4 regions of the Paenibacillus sp. ALJ109b genome follow, and region 3 is predicted to be linked to each of the others. Evidence: predicted binding sites of a transcription regulator. Region 3 holds the regulator's gene; each other region holds the start of a gene.
The links. Region 3 encodes Rex, which represses fermentation and respiration genes when NADH is low (regulators of the CRP and FNR family bind a similar motif). Its sites were predicted from a motif close to TTGTGAAATATTTCACAA; they were not measured.
Positions count from the first base shown of each region.

Region 1: a site for Rex is predicted at 2,375-2,392, ahead of nadA (quinolinate synthase NadA). Genes of this name have one in related genera too.
Region 2: a site for Rex is predicted at 2,074-2,091, ahead of G3352_RS16815 (formate/nitrite transporter family protein). Genes of this name have one in related genera too.
Region 4: a site for Rex is predicted at 1,742-1,759, ahead of nirB (nitrite reductase large subunit NirB). Genes of this name have one in related genera too.

Region 1 covers NZ_JAAIFP010000037.1:46,926-50,747, forward strand. Annotated here, with positions in the region: gene hpt (hypoxanthine phosphoribosyltransferase) at 1-21, shown strand, start outside; gene ftsH (ATP-dependent zinc metalloprotease FtsH) at 123-2,168, shown strand; gene nadA (quinolinate synthase NadA) at 2,464-3,402, shown strand; gene nadB (L-aspartate oxidase) at 3,439-3,822, shown strand, end outside.
Region 2 covers NZ_JAAIFP010000015.1:177,443-181,264, forward strand. Annotated here, with positions in the region: gene G3352_RS16810 (molybdopterin-containing oxidoreductase family protein) at 1-679, opposite strand, end outside; gene G3352_RS16815 (formate/nitrite transporter family protein) at 1,132-1,986, opposite strand; gene G3352_RS16820 (FAD-dependent oxidoreductase) at 2,199-3,560, opposite strand.
Region 3 covers NZ_JAAIFP010000012.1:68,348-72,169, forward strand. Annotated here, with positions in the region: gene dinG (ATP-dependent DNA helicase DinG) at 1-1,718, shown strand, start outside; gene G3352_RS14145 (redox-sensing transcriptional repressor Rex) at 1,953-2,606, shown strand; gene G3352_RS14150 (amidohydrolase) at 2,593-3,822, shown strand, end outside.
Region 4 covers NZ_JAAIFP010000033.1:75,388-79,209, reverse strand. Annotated here, with positions in the region: gene G3352_RS27345 (M42 family metallopeptidase) at 1-115, shown strand, start outside; gene G3352_RS27340 (hypothetical protein) at 318-635, shown strand; gene G3352_RS31520 (hypothetical protein) at 652-774, shown strand; gene G3352_RS27335 (metal-dependent hydrolase) at 853-1,560, opposite strand; gene nirB (nitrite reductase large subunit NirB) at 1,848-3,822, shown strand, end outside.

The DNA of each region.
Region 1 (3,822 bases), on a different contig from region 3:
CCGGAAGTTTACAGCAACTAATGCTTAAGCTAGTTCCAAGCCCATATCTGTTGGTGGCTTCTGTTGAGAAGCCATGTCGGGCTATGTTAAAATAATTAAAGTGTCTCGAGAGGAGGTAGGGGATGAATCGGTTCATCCGGAATTCTGGTTTTTATTTGATTCTTTTTTTAGTTGTGGTGGGGATAGTCCAGTTCGTCAGCAATGGCGGCGAAGCCACCGATAATCCTAGATATGATCAGTTGCGCGCGGCGATCAAGGCCAACAACGTCTCTGAATTGACGGTTCAATTCAACGGTCAGACGTACCTCGTGACCGGTCAATACAGGGAGACGCCTGACGGAGCCAAATCAGAAAATTTCTCAACGTATATTCCTCCTACGGATGAGGCAATTAGTGAGCTTGTAACTGCAAGCGAAACGAACAAATTCCAATATCATCAGGAACCTATGAAAGGTGACAGCATCTGGTTGACGTTGCTGACTTCCTTTATTCCTTTGATCATTATGTTTCTGCTGTTCTTCTTCCTGTTTAATCAGGCTCAAGGCGGCGGCGGTAAAGTAATGAACTTTGGTAAAAGCCGTGCTCGTCTCTATAACGAAGAGAAGAAACGGGTTACGTTTGAAGATGTTGCGGGTGCTGACGAAGAGAAACAGGAGCTTGTTGAAGTCGTGGACTTCCTCAAAGACCCTCGTAAATTCGCAGCAGTAGGTGCACGGATTCCTAAAGGCGTATTGCTTGTAGGTCCTCCGGGTACAGGTAAAACCTTGCTCGCTCGTGCTGTTGCCGGTGAAGCGGGTGTACCATTCTTCAGTATTTCCGGTTCTGACTTCGTTGAAATGTTCGTCGGTGTCGGTGCATCTCGTGTACGTGACTTGTTTGAAAATGCGAAGAAAAACGCCCCATGTATTATCTTTATTGATGAGATTGATGCTGTAGGACGTCAGCGTGGTGCTGGTCTTGGTGGTGGTCACGACGAACGTGAACAAACACTCAACCAGTTGCTCGTTGAAATGGACGGATTCGGAGCCAATGAAGGTATTATCATCGTTGCTGCAACGAACCGTGCTGATATTCTGGACCCTGCCTTGCTGCGTCCAGGACGTTTTGACCGTCAAATCACGGTTGATCGCCCTGACGTGAGAGGTCGTGAAGCGGTTCTGAAAGTACACTCACGCAACAAACCACTCACCAAAGATGTGAAGCTGGACATTATTGCGAAGCGTACAACAGGCTTCTCCGGTGCGGATCTGGAAAATCTCTTGAACGAAGCGGCATTGCTTGCGGCACGTCGTAATCGCAGAGATATTTCCATGCGTGAGGTAGACGAAGCGATTGACCGTGTCATTGTTGGTACGGAGAAGAAAAGCCGTGTTATCAGTGACCGTGAAAAACGTATTGTTGCTTATCACGAAGCAGGTCATACCATTGTAGGCTACTTCCTGGAACATGCCGATATGGTACATAAAGTTACCATTATTCCGCGCGGACGTGCGGGTGGATATGTAATCATGTTGCCAAAAGAAGATCGTATGCTTGTTACCAAGCAAGAATTGCTGGACAAAATTACTGGACTCCTTGGCGGCCGTGTTTCCGAAGAACTGTTTATCGGTGAAATCGGTACGGGTGCATACAGTGACTTCCAACAAGCGACGGGTATCGTCCGTAGCATGGTTATGGAGTACGGTATGAGTGAGAAGCTGGGACCTATGCAGTTCGGTAGTTCGCAGGGACAGGTATTCCTGGGTCGTGATATCGGTCATGAACAGAATTACTCAGATTCCATTGCTTACGAGATCGATCAGGAAATGCAACGCTTTATCAACGAATGCTATGAGAAGTGTAAAGACTTGCTCGTTAAACATTCCAAAGAAGTGCATCTGATCGCGAACACGTTGCTGGAAGTGGAGACATTGGAAATGGATCAGATCAAGCAATTGATCGAGACAGGTGCCCTGACTCCAAAAGATGAGAACAGCAACGATGGAGAAGGTACGCCTAGCGAAGGCGGAGAAGCGATCATCGACAACATCGGTGATGTACGCGTCCGTATCCAAGGCAAAGATGAAACGCCTGAACCGCCAGCCGGAGATATTCCTAACGAAGCTCCGAATCTGGACAAAGGAAACAGCAATGACCCGGATGATGGTGGAACGAAACCAACGTCTTAATTTATAACACCATTTGTCTGTAGTGGCAGATGACAAGGAGAGCCTTCGGGCTCTCTTTTTTTATGTATCCTTCAAATTGTATAGATAATGATAACCGGGAGCTTTAGGGCGAACTACGTAGGAAATGGGTGGTTATGCCCTTGTTCTGGGGCGTTTTCATTTATTGACAGAGTCGTGAACGTTGTGTACATTAGGTGTTAAACCGCTTGTGATTCGTTTCTCAAGCGAAAATAACGACTTGGATTTGCCATATGAAACAGCGTATAAGGCTGTCCCGATAAGGAGAGGATCACAGGTGGAAGCTCTGGCTTTAGAGCGCAAGGCTGAGATGAACCGGGAGCTGCGCGAGCGGCTGATGGAGTTGAAGAAGGAACGTAATGCCATTATTCTTGCCCATTATTATCAACGTGACGAGGTACAAGAGGTCGCTGATTTCCGGGGAGATTCGTTTTTGCTGGCTCAGAAGGCGGCACAAACCGATGCGGATGTTATCGTTTTCTGCGGGGTTCATTTTATGGGTGAAAGCGCTAAAATTCTTGCCCCTAACAAAACGGTTATCATCCCCGACGAGCGTGCAGGCTGCCCAATGGCAGATATGGTGAACGTTGAAGGCTTACGTAAATTGAAAGCACAGCACCCGAATGCCAAAGTTGTAACGTACATCAATTCCTCAGCTGAGATCAAGGCAGAGACCGACATCTGTTGTACATCGGCCAATGCTGTCAGAGTCATTCAATCTGTTGATTCCGATGAAATCATCTGGGTACCGGATAAAAATCTGGGACATTATGTGCAACAACATACAGACAAGAAAATGATTATCTGGGAAGGTTACTGCAATACCCATGATATGCTGACGGTCAAAGACGTGGTTGAGATGAGAGCGAAGCATCCAAATGCCGAGTTCGTTGTTCACCCGGAATGTCGTCCTGAGGTTGTAGAGATGGGTGACTTCGTAGGCAGCACAACCGCCATTCTGGAATATTGTAAGAATTCGTCCGCTAAAGAGTTTATCGTAGGTACTGAGGATGGTACAGGATACCAACTGCGTCTCGATAGCCCGGATAAACAATTCCACTTTGCTACCAAGTTTCTCGTATGTCCGAACATGAAAGTCAATAATTTGAAAAAGCTGGTTAAATGCCTGGAAACGATGAAGCCACAAATTTACGTGCCTCCAGCCGTTGCCGACAAAGCCAGAGAATCACTAGAGCGCATGTTACTGGTGAAGTAGCATGCGCTACTCTTGCTCCAAGACAGGTGAAATAACATGATACCGCAATATTTAGTGGATTTTGATCTGTCCGCGCTGCCGATGGTGGAGACGGATGTGCTGGTTATTGGTTCGGGCATTGCTGGTTTGTTTACTGCGATCAAGGCGAGTGAACAACGCAGTGTGTTGATGATCACGAAGAAGTCGTTACTGGAAAGTAACACCCGGTATGCGCAGGGGGGCATTGCTGCGGTTATTGCTGAGGATGATTCACCTGCCTATCATTTGCAGGATACACTTGTTGCTGGAGCGGGATTATGCCGCTCCGAAGCAGTCGAAGCATTGGTGAACGAGGGCCCGGACGGCGTGAAAGAACTGATTCGACTGGGTACTTTGTTTGATCTGGAGAACGGCGAGTTGGCGTTGACGCAGGAAGGTGCG
Region 2 (3,822 bases), on a different contig from region 3:
CACTGTCTGTACCCGGGTAAAGTGGGATGAACCAGTCTCCCCATTGGGCGGTCCGATTGCGATGGACATCAATAACGACGATTTGGGCACCCTTTTTGCGGGCTTTCTCAGCCAGAACAACCTGATGCATATTGGTGCTGACGATGTTGCCTCCCCACACCAGAATGACATCCGCGTGCTCTGTATCCTCGGGCAAGGTTCCCCGGTTCGCACCCATCGTATATTTCCAGCCAGTATTTCCTGCTGCATTACAGATGGTCTGTTCGAGCATGCTCGCACCTAGCGCATTGAAAAATCGACGATCCATGCCGTCCACACCAAGAATGCCCATGTTTCCATAGAAGCTGTAGGGCAGGATGCTCTCCGGTCCGTAGGTAGCTGCCAGCGAACTGAATCTCGCCGTAATCTCGCCGATGGCTTCGTCCCAACTGATTCGCTCGAACTGGCCATCGCCCTTGGCTCCGATGCGTCGCATCGGATATTGCAGCCGCTCGGGGTGATACACTCGCTCCGTCATATTTCGAACCTTGTTACAGATGGCACCTTTTGTAATCGGATGGTCCGGATTGCCCGCTACCTTCACGATCTTACCGTTCTCCTTATGAAGCAGCAGGCCGCAAGTATCCGGACAATCGAGCGGGCAAACTGCCGGGAATACGCCATTCTCCTGATCGATCATATACAAGTTCCTCCCCCTTCAAAGCTATCCTCATATCATATCTTCTTCATGGTAATCGCGTAAAGAGAACAGTCTTTTTTTACTGCCACAACCGCTCCGAATTTTTTTTAAAAAAATCTTTTCCCCTTTGATTCATTCTCGAAATTCAAGGGTAAATTAAAAATAAGGCATTAGGCTAGTGTTTCCCCACTTCCTCCTCATGCCATATCATGGACCACTCCCGAAATTCGCCATGAACAGGTTTCGTTCCCCCGAACCTTGTCATGGCGAATTTATTTTGCGTGCATATTTTTACATTAAAAAAGGCGATTCCTCTTCCGCCCATCACAGCAGAGAGCCATGACTTGAACGAGATCAGAATCGCCTCTCCTGTTTACTTTGACTTGTCTTTTCACTCGTTTTCGCACTTGTACCACGGTTACAACGCTACTCTATTACTCGGAAAAATGCTGCTACGCCTGCTTGCTCCACATCGGTCTGGCTTCTGTCTCCACAGGCTGGGCCACCGCCATTGCCACCTCAGGCTTCACTTCCGGCTCATGCTTGCGCAGGTACACCATCCAGTAAGCAACCGCCACAAACAGCGCCCCTCCCGTCAGGTTGCCAAGCCATACCGGAATGAAATTCATGATGTATTGCCCCCACGAATAATGCCCTTCGAAGATCGCCGCAGGAATCAGGAACATGTTGGCGACAACGTGCTGGAATCCAATAGCTACAAAGGCCATCGTTGGGAACCAAATGCCCAGTACTTTTCCACTCATCGTATCCGATGCGTAGGACAGCCATACTGCGAGAGCTACCAGCCAGTTACACCCGATCCCGGATATAAAAGCCTGAAGGAAGCTGTCGTCCAGCTTGTGTCCAGCCATATCCACTACTTTGGTCAAATAGGCACCTTCTGCCGTCAGACCGAGCACATGCCCAAATGCATAGGCCACAAAGAGCGCTCCAAGGAAATTACCTATCGTCACTAAGGTGAGATTCTTCAACATGTTGCCCGTGGACAGTTTACGTGCAATCGTCGCAAGTGGGACGGCCATCATATTGCCTGTCAGCAGTTCCCCACCGCCAATCAGCACCAATATTAAACCTACCGGGAACACTGCTGCACCAATCAGATTAACCAAGCTGCCCCACTCGGCCGGAGCAGAAGCAATGACCCGAATATCCAGCAGAAATCCAAGCGCAATAAAAGCACCTGCCAGAAAACTGAGTATCAATACGGAGGACACCGGATTTTGAGCTTTCTTCATCCCCGTATACGCCGTATATTGTGCAACCTCAAGAGGTGTTTTTGCTGCCATAACGATCCTCTCCTTCACAGTTCATGAACATCATAATTCAACCTGTTTTGTTGATATGTTCATTGTATCGCGAAGGTTTCAAGAGGTTTGTTACTTTTATCACAAAGTCTGAAAACTACATTTTAATATTTCCGTTGTATGTTGCTTGATGTGCAGAAAAATAAAAAAAAGAACTGCCGCATAATGAATGCGGCAGTTCTCAGATATTATGGTTATACCATCGCTGGTGTTTTTACTTCTACTGGAGGCAACGCCTGAAGACCAGCCGAGTTCAGGAAGTTCCACGGTTTGTTGTAGTGTGGTTGGAAGAAGAAGTCGATGAAGGCCAGCTCATCTACCGTCATGTTGTTCTGGATGCAGACAGAGATCGTATTAATCGACTGTGTCAGATCAGCTTGTGACATGACCTGCGCACCAACAATGCGGCGCGTAGCCTGTTCATAGATTACTTTGAGCAGCAGCTTCTCTGCCGTTGGCATGAACTCTGGACGGTAAGCATCTTCAAGCGTTACAGCTTCAACCACCAGACCCTCATCCGCAGCAGATGCTTCCGTCAGACCTGTACCTGCAATATTTTGCTCATAAATTTTAATTCCTGATGTGCCTTGTGTACCCATATATCGTGTCGTAGGACGAACCAAGTTCCGTGCTACGAGTGTTCCCATCCGCACTGCATTGGTTGCCAGTGGAATGTACGCTGCCTTGCCGGTTGGGTTGTAATGAATTGCACAGCTGTCTCCAGCAGCGAAGACGTCTTTTTGACTGGTTTGCATATATTTATCCACGATGATTGCGCCGTTTGGCAGCATATCCACTTGGCCTTTGAGCAGCTCGGTATTTGGACGGAAACCAATGCACAGAATAACGAGGTCTGTATCGAACTCTCCTTTGGATGTAATGACCTTGTTCACTTTGCCATTCTCTCCGGTAAATTTCTGTACAGTTTGGCCCAGTGCCAGCTTGATGCCGTGTCCAGTTAACGTTTCTTCAATGGCATCCGTGAACTCGGGGTCGAGATATTTATTCAAAATCCGATCCACGCTATCAATCAGTGTAACTTCCTTGCCGTTCATTTGGAAAGCCTCCACCAGTTCAATGCCGATATAACCTGCTCCTACCACGGTAATACGTTTGGCATGTTTAGCTTTCTCAATAATCGTGTTGGAATGGTTGTAGTTTTTGCAAAGTAAAATGTTATCCATCTCGATGCCTTCCAGCTTCGGTACGACAGGCCATGAACCTGTGGTTACAATCAACTTGTCAAAGGTATCTTCAAATTCTTCCCCGGTTTTCAGGTTTTTAGCCTGAAGTGTATGGCCCGCCGTATCCACTGCAGTTACTTCATGCAGCATTTTGGTAACGACGCCTAGCTCGGCCAGTTGATCTGGCGAAGAGTAGAACAGTCCGTCAGGATCTTTAACCACGCCCCCCACATATAGCGCAATGCCGCATGATAAGAAGGAGATATTGTCATTGCGCTCATACACCGTGATGGTAGCATCCGGGTACAACTTGGCGGTGTTAACGATAGCTGCGGTTCCTGCGTGTGTACATCCGATAACTGCGATTTTCATAAAAAGTTCCTCCTCGAAATATATAAATAAGATATTGAATTTAACGTCATTGTAGTTGTGAAAAAATTCACTACTATGAGAATGGTGTTATGTGATTTATTTCACTTTATACACTCATTATAATGTGATATTTTTCACATTGCAAGAGGTTAATCAAAATAAATTTTGGTCGAAGGGGTTTTCTTTACGAGCAAGCGAGTTATCGACTCATCTTTAATAACTTCAGTTTTCCCCGCTAGTGGCTGATTTATGCTCCCAATAA
Region 3 (3,822 bases):
TTGTCTGGCTTACTCAGACGGAGACTGGAGACGACGAGGAGCTTAATCTAAGCGGGCGCGGAGGAGACTTCTGGGAGACGGTACAGAGCGAGTCTGAGTCCTGTCTTGGACGTTCCTGTCCTTGGTTCCGCAAATGTTTCTATCACCGGGCCAAACATGAAGCCGGGCTGTCTGATATCGTCATTACGAATCACTCGAAATTGTTTACGGATGTCAAAGCAGCGCATCAACTGCTGCCGGCCTACGAAAGTCTCGTCATCGATGAAGCACATCATCTGGAGGACGTAGCAGGTAAGCATCTTGGTCTTCATATGAAATATTTTACGTTGGTTCATACTCTGACCCGACTGTTTAAAGATAGCCGTAATGGCCAACTGCCGATGCTTCGTTCTCAATTATCGGGTCACGAAAATTCGGTACAGTGGGGCTCCATGATTGATCAGATGTTCCCGCTTGCCGTCGAAGTCAAAGAGATGTGGGATCGACTAAGTGACACATTGTTTGGCCTGCTGCCTGAACGCAGCGATGCTTCTCCAGGCGAGACAGGACAATTCTCTCTTAGACTGAAGCCTTCACAAAAACCAGCCAAATGGCAGGAATTGCAGGATGCTGAAAACCAAATCTATGTCACTCTAGGTGATTTGATTCGTAAAGGCGACAAGCTGCTGCTTGAAGTGAAAGAAGATCAGGATGATTATCAGTCCGATAGTCTGATTACGGATATCTCAGGTCTGCTCAAGGACTTGGCAACGATTAAGGATAATCTGCGTTTCTTCATGCGGATGGATGATGCCAACACCGTGTACTGGATGGAGGCCAGCGGCCAATTCCGCAGTAAATCACTTCAGCTCTATGCTGTTCCTGTCGATGTCAGTGCACAATTGAAGGATATGTTCTTTGATAAAAAGAAAAGCGTTGTGCTTACATCGGCTACGCTCTCCGTTGACAAGTCATTTCAATTCATGATCGAACAGCTGGGTTTGCAGGAAGCTGCCGAGAATAACCGTTTGTTAACGTCCATGTTGCCGTCACCGTTCAATTATCGAGAACAGGCGCTGCTCGTCATTCCGCGTGATTTCCCAAGCGTGAAGGGCAGTGTAGGCGATGCCCACTTTGTGGATATGCTCGTGCACTCCCTCGCGGAAACGGCTATTGCCACTCGTGGACGTATGATGGTGTTGTTCACCTCCTATCGCATGCTGCGCCAGGTCTATGACCCACTTAAGGAGGCCTTGTCAGGCAATGATATCTCTTTGCTTGGGCAAGGGGTGGACAGTGGCAGCCGTTCCAAGCTTACACGCCGCTTCCAAGATGCGAAAGCAACGGTGCTTCTTGGCACAAGCAGCTTCTGGGAAGGGGTGGACATTCCAGGAGAGGCTCTGACTTGTCTCGCGATTGTCAGACTGCCGTTCCAGCCACCGAATCATCCATTAGTCGAAGCGAAGAGCGAGCTTTTGCAGCAGCAGAAGAAAAACCCGTTTATGAAGCTGTCCGTGCCACAAGCCGTCATCCGTTTCAAACAGGGATTTGGCAGACTGGTTCGTACAGGCAAAGACAGAGGCATTGTGATTGTATACGATACACGCGTTATTGAAGCATATTATGGCAAGTACTTTTTATATTCATTACCTGGTCCCAAAATGGAGCACATGCTCACAGAACAGATGGTTCCACGCATTTCGGAATGGCTCGAGAGACCGACCGAAGAGCAACAATAACAGATCGCTCTGTAGCTTCCATTATTGCAAGACGCCAGTGGTTGGCGGTAAAATTAAGTAATATGATTTATTCGTTTCATGGATATGCGAGTAAAGCAATTAAAGGAATTAAAGCAATTATCCATTATATAACAATGAGCATCCTGTTTAACTCAGTAATCTTTTTGCTCGTTTTAGACAGGGTGCTCATCTTTTTCATCTATCTATCGTGGCCTTTGTAAGGGGGAGCAATGAATGAAATCAGATAAAATTTCGGAAGCCGTGGTGCGTAGATTACCTGTTTACTTGCGTTATTTGAATGAACTGCATCAGCGTGAAGTCAATACGGTCTCTTCACAAGAACTTGGATTGAGGCTGGATTTGAATCCTGCCCAGATTCGTAAAGACCTGGCTTACTTCGGTGACTTTGGTCGTAAAGGGATCGGGTATGACGTATCATATCTCATTGAGAAAATCCGCCATATTTTAAAAATAGACCAGCAGATCAATGTAGCTCTTGTCGGAGCAGGTAATTTGGGACATGCCTTGTCCAATTACAATGCCTATCTCAAAGACAACATGAAGATTGTCGCTGTATTTGATGCCTACGGTCCGAAGATTGGGAGCCAAATCAACAGTTTGACGGTACAACCGATGAATGAATTAACGGATTCGGTCAAAAAAGATAACATTCGTATAGGTATTATCACGGTTCCGGATACGGAAGCCCAAAATGTTGCAGATCAGCTGATTGAGTCAGGAATTGAAGCGATTCTGAACTTTGCACCAACGATCCTGAAGACCCCGCCGCATATTCGTATTCATCATGCCGATTTTACGACGGATCTACTTAGCCTGGCTTATTACTTGGAGAATGGAAAGGACGACGAGGAAGATGACGACAAATAGATGGGTAATTCACAACGGCAAATTTGCCGTGAGTGAGGGTACGAATTGGAAAGTGGTTCAAGGTTTTATGGTTGTTGAGAATGACAAGATTGTGCATATTGGTGAGACATTGCCGGAAGGAGACGAAAGTCTGACAAAGGTGGACGGAAAAGGACTGTTCTTCTTGCCGGGTCTGATCAATACGCATGGTCACGCGGCCATGTCGCTTTTGAGAGGCCATGGAGACGATCTGGCGTTACAAGTATGGTTGCAGGAGAAAATGTGGCCAATGGAAGCCAAAATGACGTCTGAAGACGTATATTGGGGCACATCACTATCCGTTCTTGAAATGTTGAAAGGCGGAACAACATCTTTCCTGGATATGTATGATCATATGGATCAGGTCGCGAAAGTGGTGGAACAATCCGGCGTTCGGGCTGCTCTGGCACGTGGGGTAATCGGACTTTGCTCAGAAGAAGAACAACTGCGTAAGCTGGAAGAGTCCGCAGCATTTGCTCGTCAATGGAATGGACAGGCAGACGGAAGAATTACAACCGTAATCTCTCCACACGCCCCTTACACTTGCCCTCCGGATTACATAGAGAAGCTGGTACAGGTTGCTCATGACCTGAATCTGCCTTTGCATACGCATATGTCTGAAACGCTTCGCGAAGTGGAACAGAACGTGGCTGATTACGGACTGCGTCCGGTTGCACATCTGGAGAAACTAGGATTTTTCTCCCGTCCATCTTTGGTTGCACATGCGGTACATCTGAATGATGAAGAGATCGAGATTCTCGCAAAGCATGATGTAGCAGTTTCCCACAATCCAGGCAGTAACCTGAAATTGGCTTCGGGTGTTGCACGAGTACCTGATCTGTTGAAAGCAGGTGTGACCGTATCCTTGGGAACAGACGGACCAGCAAGTAACAATAACCTGGATATGTTTGAAGAGATGAGATTGGCTGCGTTGATTCATAAAGGTGTGTCTGGTGACCCTACTGCAGTGCCGGCGGGGGAAGCACTTCTGCTTGGAACTTCATATGGTGCCAAATCCATATTCCTGAACAACACAGGCGCTCTGCAAGTTGGCATGAAGGCTGACTTCATCGCGTTGAACATCGAACAAGCCCATTTCTATCCGCATACGGATCTGATTTCCCATACGGTCTACTCGGCATCTGCCAAAGATGTGGAGCATGTGTGGGTGGATGGTAAACAAGTGGTTAAACATGGC
Region 4 (3,822 bases), on a different contig from region 3:
TACTTCTTCTTCCATTATTCATACGGATGACTATGATGCGGCAAAAGAGTTGCTCGTGAAGTTGGTAAAGGGTCTGGATCAGACTACACTGAACACAATTATCGGAAACGCGTAACTTTAGATTCAAAGCAGAATCTTGAGCTACATTTGCTTCATTGCTTAACTTCATTTAAATTAATAAGTTCAAGAGATATCCTGGTCATCAGGGTGTCTCTTTTTTTGGTGCAACTAGTTTAATAGCTAGAACATTTATAGAAAAGATACATAAGATACAACAACGGAAGAAGCACTAAACACCAAGCAGTGGGGGACCTGTTATGGCAGTGGGAAGGAATGGAAAATCAAATAAAGGTTCCAAAAAAACAAATGCTGCAAATACCCTTCTCAACGGCAACCTAAAAGGAAAAAACCTGGAAATTATCGTTGCAGCATTGCTCGTAAGCGGTAAATTAAGAGTGGATGCCGTTACGTTGTTTCGAGAAGCCACACTTGTCGTTGAGCTAGTTGGACAGTATAAAACACTTAAAAATATTACACCGTCGAATGCAGATAAATTAGTCCAATTTCTTGACGAAATCGGCGACGTGACTCTGGATGATGTTATACGGGCTTTTCAGAAAAGAATAAATTCCTGAATGGAATGAGGTTGGAATGATGTCTGATTTTGACGGCACGGGCTTCGCCGAACTGCTAATTGTAGTCATTCTTGTTGTGTTGTTTGTATTTGGTTCTACAGATATTGATGGACTGACCGATTCACCATCGTCGTCCTAATCAATAGGCTATCATTAATTAAAGAAATAACTACAAAACGCCAGTCCCATAGTTGTGGACTGGCGTTTTTTTTTGAAATTACAGAAATAAAGGGGAGAATGCAATCCAGGCCACAATAAGAGCCAGCACAATGCACACATTTTCCACAACGGCCCCATGTTTCGTGCCCGTACTCATGAGATTAATCCTTATACGCCACTTAAGTGGTGGCAGTGGACGAATGCCGCGATTCGTCAACGAATCTGCCAATAGATGCATGACATAGGCTGTACCTCCGGCTACCCAGATCTCTGGCCCCTGCAAATGAGTTGTACTGTAGAGCAACCCAGTCCATACGGCGGTTCCATATAATGTGTGTGTCAATCCCCTGTGGGTTAACGTGGTACAGAGCATTAACAGACTGCCAGCAATTAGATTCCATGGTGCGAAGGCATGCCCATAGAATACAAGTCCCAATCCGATTGCAAACATCAACACTTTGCGCAGAGAACGCGACGGCAGGAATGATACCATCGCAATCAAAATGGCGAGCAGCAGATTCCATGGTTTCGCCTGAACATAGAAGTACACAAATACAGCGACAGGCAGCAGGATTGTCTGTAACAGCCGAATGAGGCTGTTCGGCAATGCTTTGGATACCAATAGCGAATTCGGCTCATCAATGTCTGGCAGCAGCGAACCGATCAGAGCCACGGTAACCGCCGGTGCAGTCACAGGCATACCGGCCAATTGCAGAACAGAGAGGGATACAGTGGTCCCGATAATCAGGTGGGATCTTCCCATCATGGTGCAAAAACTTCCTTTCGAAGAAATAGGGAACATAAACCGTCCACTCCAGATTTTACAACGAAAACTATATAAGAACAATAGTTCGCATTTCTTATTTCAATTATATTCTTCCTCCATCGAATACTCCTGCGCACCTTTACTATAGATATTCTGAACAAGCCTGCTTTATTATCATTATTAGTGAAATTAATCACATATAATGTCAACATTGAACGGTATGATTTAAATATAATCCACTAAAAATGCTGGTAACGTAAAGTGTCCACTAAAGGAGGCATACAACCATGAACGGAAATAAAGAAAAACTGGTTATCATCGGTAATGGTATGGCAGGCATAAGTACAGTTGAACAAATTTTGAAATTGAGTTCAAAGTTTGAAATTACCGTCTTTGGCACAGAGCCCTATCCCAATTACAATCGGATAATGCTGTCCTATGTATTGGAAGGAAGCAAAACAGTTGATGATATTGTGCTCAATGATCTGCATTGGTATGAGGATTATGGTATCACCCTCCATACGGGTACAACCATAACACGGATTGATTCCAAGAGCCATGAAGTTGTAACTGCGGAAGGCTTACGCTTCCCTTACGATAAAGTCATCATCGCAACCGGCTCCAGCTCTTTCATTCTTCCTGTACCGGGTCATGACAAACAAGGAGTAGTTGGCTTCAGGGATATAGCGGATTGTAACGTCATGCTGGAAGCAGCGAAACAATATAAAAAAGCGGCTGTCATTGGAGGAGGTCTTCTCGGCCTCGAAGCTGCCAAAGGCTTGGTCCAGCTCGGCATGGAAGTTACAGTCGTGCATCTGATGGAGGATTTGATGGAACGCCAGCTTGACCCTCAGGCGTCCGCGATGTTAAAAGCCGAACTTGAGCGTCAGGGCATCCGGTTCAAGATGGGCACACAAACCGCAGAGCTTCTTGGTGGCGAACGGGTAGAAGGTATTCGTTTTGCGGACGATTCCGTGCTGAACACCGATTTTGTTGTCATGGCCGTAGGCATCAAACCCAATACGGGTGTAGCCCGGGAAAGTGGCCTGGAAGTTAACCGCGGCATTGTAGTGGATGACTATATGCAGACGTCACTAAATAACGTGTATTCCGTCGGAGAATGTACCGAACATCGCGGTGTATGCTACGGCCTCGTTGCCCCACTATTTGAACAGGGCATGATTCTGGCCAAACATATATGCGGTGTTGATACAGCTCCCTATGAAGGTTCTGTGGTATCCACTAAATTGAAAATTTCGGGCGTAGACGTCTTTTCAACCGGTGAATTTATCGACAGTCCCGAACATACGGTCATTGCACATAAAGACGACTGGAAACGCACATACAAAAAAATTCTGCTTCGGGATAATATCATAGTTGGCGCTGTACTTTTTGGTGATATTACGGATTCTGCCGAATTACAGAAATTGATTAAACAACAGGCTGAGATGACAGATGAACTGTATGCTTCACTGATGGGTACAGGCTGCGGTGGGCACAAAAAAGCCACATCCGTGGAAACCATGGCTGAAGACGAAATTGTCTGTGGATGTAACGGAGTAACCAAAGGAACCATTGTCGATGCCATTACGAATGAGGGATTGACCAGCGTAGACGAAATAAAAGCCTGTACGGGTGCAACCCGCTCTTGTGGCGGCTGTAAACCGGTTGTTGAACAGATTTTGCAATATGTGCTTGGAGACAACTTTACAGCGGGTGCCAAACAGGGAATCTGCGCTTGCACCTTCCTCAGCCGGGATGAGATCGTATCGGAGATTAGACAAAAAGGATTGCAAACGACCAAAGAGGTCATGCATGTTCTGGGTTGGAATCAACCCGAAGGGTGTTCCAAATGCCGCCCGGCCATTAACTATTACCTTGGTATGATTGCACCAGATACTCATGTGGATGAAAAGGAATCCCGTTTTGTCAACGAACGTATGAATGCCAATATTCAAAAAGACGGCACGTATACGGTGGTACCGCGCATGTATGGCGGCGTCACAACGCCGGAAGACTTGAAACGCATTGCCGACATTTCCGTCAAATACGATGTAAAAGCCGTCAAAGTGACTGGAGGTCAGCGGCTGGACCTGATTGGAGTCAAAAAAGAAGATCTGCCCAAAGTCTGGGCTGAATTGGATATGCCTTCAGGCTATGCATACGCCAAATCGCTGCGTACAGTCAAAACATGTGTCGGCTCACAATTTTGCCGCTTCGGCACGCAGGATTCCATGGCGATGGGTGCTCTGCTAGAACGCA